DNA from 2 places in the Ensifer sp. GW101-20A05 genome. Region 1 is predicted to be linked to the other one. Evidence: riboswitches for the same ligand, from Rfam matches in the RefSeq annotation. Region 1 holds a riboswitch; the other holds the start of a gene.
What was found. Region 1 has a riboswitch for FMN ahead of AC070A_RS02895 (6,7-dimethyl-8-ribityllumazine synthase). Riboswitches for the same ligand answer to the same signal wherever they lie in the genome.
Positions count from the first base shown of each region.

Region 2: another riboswitch for FMN. It lies ahead of AC070A_RS18755 (DMT family transporter); the one in region 1 lies ahead of AC070A_RS02895 (6,7-dimethyl-8-ribityllumazine synthase).

Region 1 is NZ_JBWKZT010000001.1:559,564-565,334, reverse strand. Features, by position in the region: gene AC070A_RS02900 (low temperature requirement protein A) at 1-1,085, shown strand, start outside; gene AC070A_RS02895 (6,7-dimethyl-8-ribityllumazine synthase) at 1,464-1,937, opposite strand; FMN riboswitch at 2,029-2,179, opposite strand; gene AC070A_RS02890 (TfoX/Sxy family protein) at 2,357-2,749, opposite strand; gene AC070A_RS02885 (ABC transporter ATP-binding protein) at 2,797-3,858, opposite strand; gene AC070A_RS02880 (ABC transporter permease) at 3,870-4,652, opposite strand; gene AC070A_RS02875 (ABC transporter permease) at 4,649-5,530, opposite strand; gene AC070A_RS02870 (ABC transporter substrate-binding protein) at 5,717-5,771, opposite strand, start outside.
Region 2 is NZ_JBWKZT010000007.1:92,159-97,929, forward strand. Features, by position in the region: gene AC070A_RS18750 (esterase-like activity of phytase family protein) at 1-1,137, opposite strand, end outside; gene AC070A_RS18755 (DMT family transporter) at 1,226-2,140, opposite strand; FMN riboswitch at 2,219-2,384, opposite strand; gene hupB (DNA-binding protein HupB) at 2,510-2,785, opposite strand; gene lon (endopeptidase La) at 3,006-5,426, opposite strand.

The DNA.
Region 1 (5,771 bases):
TGATCGGCTTCGGCTTTGCCACCTTCGCCATCTGCTGGGCCTGGATCAACTTCAGCTGGTTCGCTTCGGCCTACGACACCGACGACTGGATCTTTCGCAGCGTCACCATGGTGCAGATGGTCGGCGTGCTGATCCTGGCGATCGGCCTGCCGCCGATGTTCGAATCGATCGACAAGGGCGAACACCTCAACAACGGCGTCATGGTGCTCGGCTATGTCGTCATGCGCGTCGCGATGGTCTTCCAGTGGCTGCGCGCCAGCCGGCAGGATCCGGCGCGGCGGGAAGCCTGCATGGCCTATGTGAAGGCGATCAGCGTCGCCCAGCTTGGCTGGATCGTTTTGATCTTCTTCGACTTCTCGCTGGCGGTGACCTTTGCCATGGTCGTCGCGCTGACGGCGATCGAGATGCTCGGCCCCTACATTGCCGAGATGCACTATGGCGGCACGCCCTGGCATGCGCATCACATCGCCGAGCGTTACGGGCTGCTGGCGATCATCGCGCTCGGGGAAGGGGTGGTCGGAACGGTCGCCTCGATCTCTGCCGTGGTCGAGGGCGAGGGCTGGAACCTCGACGTTGCGCTCGTCTGCCTCGCCGGCACCGGGCTCACTTTCGGCATGTGGTGGATCTATTTCCTTTTGCCGAGCGCCGAGGTGCTGCACCACCACCGCCTCAAGCGGTCCTTCGTCTGGGGTTATGGCCACATACCGATCTTCGCCGCGATAGTCGCCACCGGCGCCGGGCTGCACGTGGCGGCCTATTATATCGAGCACAAGGCCCATATCAGCTCGGTCGCAACTGTGCTGACAGTCGCGGTTCCAGTCGGACTATACATCGGCCTGCTCTACGCGATGTACGCGTATCTGCTGCGGCAGACGAACCGGCTGCATCTCTGGCTGCTTTGCGGCACGGCGCTGGTGCTGATCGCGTCCGTCGTCGTGGCGATGCTTGGGCTCGATATGGCGATGTGCCTGATCATCCTGACGCTCGCGCCCGTCGTCACCATCGTCGGCTACGAGGCCGGCGGACACCGCCACCGGATGGCGGCGCTGGAGCGCAGCCTGCAGGACGGCGAGGCGGCGCGGTAGGCGCGAATTTGAGAGTCGAGACAGGGGCTTATCGGCTGGGGCTGCCGGCTTGAATCAGGTGGCTCACAAGTGGATTCAACGGGAGTGCTTGTGGCGTTCCGGGGGGCTGCGAGTTCGGCATGATCTGAGAGCAATTCTGCCCCTCACCCTAACCCTCTCCCCGCAGGCGGGGAGAGGGGACGAGAGCTCTCGCTGGCGGGATGGCTCTGATTGACCTCAGGGGGGCCGGCCGTTCTCGAGAGAGGATGAGTTTGGGTGACAAGGAGCCACGCGTGTCCTTCTCCCCGCAAGCGGGGAGAAGGTGGCCGGCAGGCCGGATGAGGGGCAGCGCGCTTACGGCGCACCCGCCAGGCAGGCTCACTTCGGAGCCGCAGACGATCAGGCGTTGACAAGCGCCAGCTTGGCGCGGGCATCCAAAATCTGCGAGCAGGCGTTGGCCGCTTCCGTGCCCTTGGTGACGAAGTGCTCGCGGAAGAAGGCGATGAGCGGCTCGCTTTCCTGGAAATTGTGCGGCGTCAGCACGGCCGAAAGCACCGGCACGCCGGTGTCGAGCTGGACGCGCATCATGCCGTCGAGCACGGTGCCGGCGACGAAGTCGTGGCGGTAGATGCCGCCATCCACGACGAAGGCGGTGCCGAGGATCGCCGCATAGCGGCCGGTCTTGGCCAGCGTCTGCGCATGCAGCGGGATTTCGAGTGCGCCCGGCACGTCGAAGATCTCGACGTCGGCCGCCGAGCCGCCGAGCTTCGTCCACTGCGCGACGAAGGCGTCGACGCAGCGGTCGACGATGTCGGCGTGCCAGCGGGCACGAACGATCGCGATCTTGGCGGTGGGGTGGGAAAGAATAGTCATGGTCTCAAGCCTTCCAGGGTTTGGCGTTTCCAATGATCCCGTCGGGCGAACATGCATGCGCGTGAGGTCCCGTCGCGGGGCCCACGTTCCTGCTTGCTCTCTTCCATCCGGACTGTGACCGTCGGCTCCGGAATTCGACCGGATCTGCTGACCCCTGGAGCGTAAGCTCCAGAGCGCTCGCGGGCTTCGAGGTTTCTCTCGCTACCGCCGGTGGGGAATTTCGCCCCGCCCTGAGAACACCGCGACTATATAGGCCGGGATTGCCCGGTCAAACGCACGCCGCGACGAAAAGAGCGGAAATCACGACAGATTTTTGCTTGTGGGGTGCTGGTGAGGACAAATTCGTTCCCGCCAGGACATTAATCCGGATGGTCAGGTTGCCATGCAGTCATGGCGGCAACATTCCGACCGCGTGGCACTTATCCGCGCAGATCGTCGTCTTCCGCGGTAACCGCGCGTCCGGCCCAGTGGAGGAGGGCGTCGCGATCGTCGAGGCAGTCGACAGGCGCTTCGTAGAAGCGATGCACGACCACGGTCTTGCCGCCCTTCTCATAGGTGAACGGCTGGCAACCCTCTGTGATAAGCGCGTCTTTCAGCGCCTGATCAACCCTGAAATAGAGGCGGTCCTTGATGCTGACGGCAAAGCGCTTGTCTGCGACGACGTAGGCCCAGCCGCCGAAGAAGCGGTCAATCTGAACAGGCCCGAGATCGGAGAGTTCATCCTGGATATGCCTGACGAAGGCACTTGGTTCAGCCTTGGCCATGATTGCAACCTCGCGGGTCTCCGGCAATGGCGCAACGAACCGCTGCATACTCGCTGGCGCCCTGCGCGCCAGCGTTCATCGGTCTTCTGCAAGGCCTACTCGCGAATAACGAGCAGGTCCTTGGCGGCGAAGCGCAGGGTGACGTTGTCGCCCGAGACCGGCGGGGTTACGCCCGGATTGTTGAACATGTCGAAGGAGATGACATCGTCGCCGACGCGAAGCCGCGTGCGGATGACCGAGCCGAGGAAGCTCGTCGAGACGACCTCGCCGGCAAGCGCCGTATCGCCTTGCGCCCCTTCGGCAATCGAGCCCGCTTCAGGGCGCAACGCCAGCGAGATGCTGTCGCCACCCTTCATGCCGGCAATCGGGTCTTTCAGAGCCACCTGCTGGTTGCCGATCGTTACGGCGCCCGAGGCCGGATCCGCGACCTTGCCCTCGATGATGTTCAGCGTGCCGACGAAGGAAGCGACGAAGCGCGTTGACGGCGTGTTGTAGATCTCGAAGGGGGTGCCGATCTGGTCGGCACGTCCGGCATTCATGACGACGATACGATCGGAGATCGACAGCGCCTCTTCCTGGTCGTGGGTGACGAAGACCGTGGTGATGCCGAGCTGCTGCTGGATCTGCCGGATTTCTTCGCGCAGCGACACGCGGATCTTGGCGTCGAGCGCCGAAAGCGGCTCGTCGAGCAGCAGCACCTGCGGCTTGACCGCAATGGCGCGGGCAAGCGCCACGCGCTGCTGCTGGCCGCCGGAGAGCTGGTAGGGGAAGCGGTCCGCCAGGTGCTCGAGCTTGATCAGCCCGAGCATCTGCTTCACCCGTGCGTCGATCTCCGACTTGTCAGTGCCTGCGACCTTGAGGCCGAAGGCAACGTTGTCATGCACGTTCATGTTCGGAAACAGCGCATAGGCCTGAAACACCATGCCGATGTTGCGCTGGTTGGGTTTCAACGACCCTTGGTCCTTGCCGTTGATCACGATAGAGCCGGCGGAGGGTGTCTCGAAGCCGGCGATCATGCGCAGGACGGTCGTCTTGCCGCAGCCGGACGGACCCAGGAAGGAGACGAATTCGCCCTTCTCGATGTCCATGTCGAAATCGTGCACGACGTGAACAGGGCCGAAGGACTTCTTGATGCTGGTGAGTGACAGAAAACTCATGGGTGCGGTCCTCAGGCCTTGGGAGGCGCGCTTTTTTGGAAGCGCGAGACGAGCTGGATGAGGCCGAGGCAGCCCCAGGTGATGCCGAATGCGATAACGGCGAGTGCGGCAGGCTCATAGGCGCGGTTGGCGCCCAAGAGCTGCATGTACGGGCCGAAGGCCGGGCGGTTCAGAAGTGCCGCCATGGTGAACTCGCCGATGACGATGGCAAAGGTCAGGAAGGCGCCTGAAAGCACCGCGACGAGCACGTTCGGCAGAATGATCTTGGCGAGGATCGTGGCCCATCCGGCGCCGAGGCTCTGGGCGGCTTCGGTCAGGGTGGCGACGTCGATGGTGCGAAGGCCGGTGTCGACCGCGCGGTACATGTAGGGCAGAGCGAGCGTCGCGTAGCCGAACATCAGGAGGATGTTGGTCCCCGTCAGCGAGCCCGTCAGCGGCAGCCAGCTCGAGGTGTTGTAGAGCCGGATATAGCCGAAGACGATGACGATCGCCGGGATAACGAGCGGCAGAAGCGTGATGAACTCGATATAGGGGCGCAGCCGCGGCAGCTTCAGCCGGACCCAATAGGCGGTAGGTACGACGAGCAGCACGCCGAAGACGATGGTGAACAGCGCCTGCAGCACCGAATAGCTGAAGGTTTCCTGGAAGCGCGGATCGGCGAAAACCTTCTGATAGGCGTCGAAGGAATATTCGCCGCGGCGCATCTTCAAGGAGAAGTTGGTCATGCCGATGAGCGGCAGGGTGAAATAGAGGAGGCCGAAAACGAGGGCCCCCCAGGCCCAGATCTTCTTCATTTCAGCCACCTTTCGCTGCGGCCGCGCAGCCAGATGTAGATCGCGTTGGCAATGCCGGTGACGACGATCATGCCGAAGGCGAGCGCATAGCCGAGATGCGGATTGCCGAGCACGTCGCCGCGGATCTGGGCGAACAGCAGGATCGGCACGATCGACAGCGACGAGCCGGTGAGCGCGATCGCGGTCGCAACGGCGCCGAAGGCATTGGCGAAGAGCAGCGCCAGCGTGCCGAGCAGCGAGGGAAGCAGGATCGGGAAGGCGACCATGCGCCAGTACTGCAGGCCGGTGGCACCGAGGATTTCGGCGGCCTCGCGCCATTCGCGCTTCAGGCCGTCGAGCGCCGGCGTGATGATGAGGATCATCAGCGGGATCTGGAAAAAGAGGTAGGTGACTGTCAGCCCCCAGAAGGACAGGAGATTGAAGCCGAGCATTCTGAGGTCGAGACCGAAGTTCGAGCGCAGGAACACCGTAACGATGCCGACCGGGCCGAGGGTAGCGAGAAAGGCGAAGGCGAGCGGCACGCCGGCAAAGTTGGAGGCAACGCCGGAAAAGGTCAGAAGCGGCCCGCGGATGCCCTTCGGCAAGCCGCCGAAGACAATGGCCGAGGCCATGGCAAAGCCAATCAGGCAGCCGAGGAGCGCCGAGGCTATGCTGATCTTGATCGAGATCCAGTAGGCCGCAAGGATCGAGGGCGTGAACAGGCCACGGATGTTCTCGAACGTGAAGCTGCCATCCGGTGTCTGAAAGGCGCCGACCACGATCTTTGCCGTCGGCAATATCAGAAACAGCGTCACAAAGGCGGCAAAGGGCAGAATGCCCAGCCAGTGAAGCGGTAGGCGACGCGCCGGCGGGCTGGCGTCGGGTTTAGCAGATGACATTCCGTTCGCGCCCCTGAAACCGCGTTATCGACGCGGGCGTTATTGATACTTGCAAGTTAGAGCGGGGTGCGGGCTGAAACCCGCGCACATTTTTCCTCATTCCGCTCCAAAGACTTGAATTCCTTACGAATAACTTATGTCGCCCCGGCCGGAAAACCGGCCGAGGCGACATGTCTGTGGAAAGACTTACTGAACGTTCGCGCCGACGACGGAATCCCAGCCGCCGGTGACGGCAGCCTTG
Region 2 (5,771 bases), on a different contig from region 1:
GGGCTCCGCGCCCGTGTCCTTGTAGACGCCGACGACGGAAGCCCGTTCGGCGAGCAGGAAGAACAGGTTGTCGTCGCCAAACTTGGCCGCTTCCAGACCTTCGGGCTCCACGCCCTTGGCCGACGAGCGCTTTTCCGGGTAGTGGCCGATCGCGGCAACGGCATGCTCGAAGCTGGCGCCTGATTCGTAGAGCACCTTGCCGCTGGTGTCGAAGATCGTGAAGCCGCGCGAGCCGCCTTCGTAGTCACCTTCGTTGGCAACGACGATGCGGTTATCGTCGAGCCACTTCACCGCATCGGGCTCGCGCTTGCGGCCCGGCTGCTCGTCCTTGAAGGCGATGGCGCCGTTGCGCTTGATGTCGATATCCTTGAGGTCGACGGTGCCAGCAGAGAAGTGCGTCTTCACCGTCGCAGTCTTGCCGTCGATGACGACGATGTGGTTGTTCTCCTGCAACGTCAGCGCAATCTCGTCCTTGCCGTTGAAGGAGACGAATTCCGGCTCCGGATCTTCGCCAGCGATTTCGGCAAGACCCGTCAGCGTCACGCGCTTCAGCGAGCCGCAATCGGCAACGCCGTCCTTCAAGGACAGGATCACCAGATCGCCGGCCGGCATCTGCGGGATCTTGCCGTCGTTCACTTCCTCGTCGCGCTCGTTTTCAATGGCGATGGCTGCAAGCGTACGGTCCTTGTTGACGGCAACCGAGTCCGGCTGACCGCCGAGATCGCAGGTCGCATCCACCTTCTTCGACGCCAGGTCGACGATTGCCAGAAGACCGGAAGGCTTGACGAAGCTTTCGCGCGTGTTGACCGCAACGAGCGCCTTGGCGCCGGCAACAGTAACGGAGGTCGGCTCACCGTCGAAAGAGATTGTGCCGGCTGCCTTCGGCGCCTTGGCATCGGTGATGTCGATCAGGCCGACGCGCTTGCCCGGGCTGTCGGAGTAGATCAGCGTATTGCCGTCTTCGCTGGCCGTGATGATCTCGGCGGACGTCGGCGCTTTGCGCGCGTCACCATCGGGCAGATTGTCGGCAACGGCAAAGGACGCAATACGATTGAATACAGGTTCAGCCGCCGCAGGAAATGCCGCGGAAGCAAGAAGGACGGCCGCGAACGCGGTCACGCGCGAAGTAATGATCATTGAAATCCCCCATGGAGAATACTGAAAACATGGGGGTTCTGCGCGACTGCGATGACAGCCGAATGACACCGGCCGGGTTTTACACCGTTCAGGTTGCAACAGCCTCCCGTTCGCGCCGACTCTCGTTGCGCATGATGAACAGTGACGCGCCAAGGATCAGGACCGCACCGAACCAGAGATAGCCTGTCGGTGCGTAACCGAAGACCAGCCAGCCGGCAAAGACATTGAGCGGCAGCTTCAAATCATCGAAGGGCTGCACATAGGCGGCATCGGCAACCGTATAGGCGAGCGTCAGCAAATATTGCGCGAACACTGTCATGACCCCGGCGAGCACGAGAAGGCCGAGCGCCATGCCCTGCGGCACCGCGAAACCGGCCGTGAGCGCAATGGCGCCATTGATCGGGGTCAAAAGGACAAGCAGCCAGATGGTGATGGTTTCGGGACGCTCGCTGCTCGTCAGGCTCTTGGTGATGAGCGACGAGGCGCCCCAGAGCAAGGCGGAGAGGATCGGCAGCAGCGCTGCCCAGGTGAAGCTGTCCGACCAGGGTTCAAGAATGATCATCGCACCGGCAAATCCGACCGCGGTCGCGGTCCAGCGGGCCGGACCGACGCGTTCGCCGAGAAACAGGCGAGCGCCAAGGATGATGAAGAACGGCGAGGTCATCACCAGGGCAATCGCCTGCCAGATCGGCACATGCGCAAGGCTGGAGACCCAGGCCCCGACGCCGAAGGCCGCGAGGGCCACGCGCACGACGTGGCGCCACGGGTAATCGGTGCGCATCGCCGAAAGTCCGACGCGCCGCAGGAACGGCAAAGAAAAGAGAAGGGCGAAGGCATATTGCCAGAAGGCCGTGGCGGCAGCGGGAAAGCCGAGTTTCATCGTCAGCCATTGGGTAACGACATTGAGCCCGGCGAAGGCAATACCGGCCAGCACCATGAAGCCGGCACCGGCCATGGCGCGCGAGGAGGACAAACCGAGGGAAGTCTGATTCATGTCACGCATCCTGAGAAATGGACAAACACAAATCAGGACGCATGAGCGCACGGCACGACGCCGGGCAGCCCTGCTCTTCGTGCCGACGACCATTCTCTTTCATCCGGACTATGACCGTCGGCTCCGGAATTGCACCGGATCTGCTGACCCCTTCCCCGCTTCAGGAGAAAGGCGCTCGCGGGCTTGGGTCACCGCATGATATTGCAGCGCCCTTACCGCCGGTGGGGACTTTCACCCCGCCCTGAGAATGGGCAAGCCGTAGAGCAAATGGCAGGAGGCCGCAAGGGCAGCCCCCCGGAATGCGAAAGGGTCCGGCTTTCGCCGAACCCTCGAATACCTGGACTGCCGGCCTCGTGTCCGACCGCCAAGCAAATCTGATCAGCCGTTGACGGCGTCCTTCAGGCCCTTGCCGGCCGTGAACTTCGGCACATTACGAGCCGGGATGTCAACTTCCGCACCCGTGGACGGGTTGCGGCCCTTCGAGGCTTCGCGGCGCGAAACCGAGAAGTTGCCGAAGCCGACCAGGCGAATGTCGCCGCCGCTCTTCAGCTCGCCCTGGATGGTCTCGAAAACTGCATCAACTGCAGAAGATGCGTCGGTCTTGGAAAGTCCGGCCTTCTCAGCAACGGCAGACACGAGCTCATTTTTGTTCATGTTTCCACCCCTTTCAGATTGGTTCGAAACGACTGTGTTTTAAGCCGCGGCGGCTTGCGCATCGCCCGCGTCTTGCCTTTCCCAATTGCGCCTAATCCCTTGGAATGCAAGGCTTGCAGGGCGCTTTTACAACAAAAAAGACCGGCCAGAGGCCGGTCTTCCCAATTTTTCTGCAAAATGGGCGCCGCGTGAGGTCGCTGCGCCCATTCACCGGCACTTTTTAGTGGGCGATCGAGGTGCCTGCTTCGTCCTGCGAATCAACCACTGCGACGGTTGCCGGCTCCCTTGCCGGGTCCCATTCGATCGGTTCCGGCATGCGCGCCAGAGCGTGTACAAGCACCTCGCCCATCCGCGAAACCGGGATGATTTCGAGCGCGTTCTTCACGTTATCCGGGATCTCGGCGAGATCCTTCGCGTTCTCTTCGGGGATCAGCACCTTCTTGATGCCTCCCCGGAGCGCTGCCAGCAGCTTCTCCTTGAGACCGCCGATCGGCAGCACGCGGCCGCGCAGCGTGATCTCGCCGGTCATCGCGACGTCCTTGGAGATCGGGATGCCGGTCATGATCGACACGATCGCGGTTGCCATGGCGACACCGGCCGACGGACCATCCTTCGGCGTCGCACCTTCCGGCACGTGCACGTGGATGTCGCTCTTGTCGAACATCGGAGGCTCGATGCCGAAATCGATCGCCCGCGAGCGGACATAGGACGCCGCCGCCGAAATCGATTCCTTCATCACGTCACGCAGGTTGCCGGTGACCGTCATGCGGCCCTTGCCGGGCATCATGACGCCTTCGATCGTCAGCAGTTCGCCGCCGACCTCGGTCCAGGCAAGACCCGTGACCACGCCGATCTGATCGTCGCGTTCGGCTTCGCCGTGACGGAAGCGCGGAACACCAAGGTAGTCGTTGATGTTGTCCGCCGTGACTTCGACCGTCTTCGTCTTGCCCTTGATGATCTCGGTCACCGCCTTGCGGGCGAGCTTCATCAATTCGCGCTCGAAGTTACGAACACCGGCTTCCCGCGTGTAGGTCTGGATGACCGCCATCAGGGCTCCGTCAGTCACGGAGAACTCCTTCGGCTGCAGCGCGTGGTCGCGGATCGCCTTCGGCAGCAGATGCCGCTTGGCGATCTCCAGCTTTTCCTCTTCGGTGTAGCCGGCGATGCGGATCACTTCCATACGGTCCATCAACGGCGCCGGAATGTTCAGCGTGTTGGCCGTGGTGATGAACATCACGTTGGACAGGTCGTATTCGACTTCCAGGTAGTGGTCCATGAAGGTCGAGTTCTGTTCCGGATCCAGCACCTCGAGCAGAGCCGACGACGGATCGCCGCGGAAGTCCTGGCCCATCTTGTCGATTTCGTCGAGCAGGAACAGCGGGTTGGACCGCTTCGCCTTCTTCATCGACTGCACCACCTTGCCCGGCATGGAGCCGATATAAGTGCGGCGGTGACCGCGGATCTCGGCTTCGTCACGAACGCCGCCGAGCGCCATGCGCACATATTCGCGGCCGGTCGCCTTGGCGATCGACTTGGCGAGCGAGGTCTTGCCGACGCCCGGAGGGCCGACGAGGCACAGGATCGGGCCCTTGATCTTCGACGAACGCGCCTGCACGGCGAGATACTCGACGATGCGTTCCTTGACCTTATCGAGACCGAAATGATCCGTGTTGAGCACGTTTTCGGCATGGTTCAGGTCGGTCTTGATCTTCGACTTCTTGCCCCAGGGCAGACCGAGCAGCCAATCCAGATAGTTGCGAACCACGGTCGCTTCCGCGGACATCGGGCTCATCTGGCGCAGCTTCTTCAGTTCAGCGTCAGCCTTTTCGCGCGCTTCCTTGGAGAGCTTCGTCTTGGCGATGCGCTCCTCGATCTCGGCCATCTCGTCACGGCCATCCTCGCCGTCGCCGAGTTCCTTCTGGATCGCCTTCATCTGTTCGTTGAGGTAGTACTCGCGCTGGGTCTTTTCCATCTGGCGCTTGACGCGCGAGCGGATGCGCTTTTCGACCTGCAGGACGGAAATCTCACCTTCCATGAAGCCGAGCGCCTTTTCCAGACGCATCTTCACGCTGGTGGTCTCCAGCATTTCCTGCTTCTCGACGATCTTGATCGACAGGTGCGAGGCGACCGTATCGGCCAGCTTCGAATAGTCTTCGATCTGGCTGGCGACACCGACGACCTCGGGGGAGATCTTCTTGTTGAGCTTCACATAGCTCTCGAACTCGGAAACGACCGAGCGGCTCAGCGCTTCGATTTCGACCGGATCTTCTTCCGGCTCGCTCAGCGTGTGCGCTGATGCCTCATAGAATTCGTCGCGCGGCGTGTAGCCGTCAATCTTGGCGCGCGCGCGGCCTTCGACCAGCACCTTGACGGTGCCGTCGGGCAGCTTCAGCAGTTGGAGGACATTGGCGATGGTGCCGACTTCATAGATCGCGGACGGTTCCGGATCGTCGTCGGTGGCGTTGATCTGGGTGGCAAGCATGATCTGCTTGTCGGTGCCCATGACTTCCTCAAGCGCACGGATCGACTTTTCGCGGCCGACGAAGAGCGGCACGATCATGTGCGGGAAGACTACGATGTCGCGGAGCGGCAGGACCGGGTAGGTCGCGCTTTCAGTCGCCGGTGACGTTTTGTTCGTCATGTCATTTCCTTTCCGTCCCGATTTCGGGCCCGTTCCCGGGAGCCCCGCAGGCACTCCCGGTTGTCATATTTTCCACATCAAAGTGGAGTGCCACCGCGTCCATTTCAAGGCTGGACGCGACACCCACCAACCGTGGCCGGGTCCTTCTGACTACGCATCATTTCTGTTGCGGGCCTTGCGACGGAGAACGAGGCTCAAGGACGCGCAACGATAAAGGTCCTTCATTGAATCGTCACATCATTGCGTTGTTTGAGACACTTTAGCAACAATCGAATTGTGAAATCTGCGCTCGGGCGCCTTTGTCTCAACAGCTAAGTGCGCGAACATGAAAAAGCCCGCACAAGG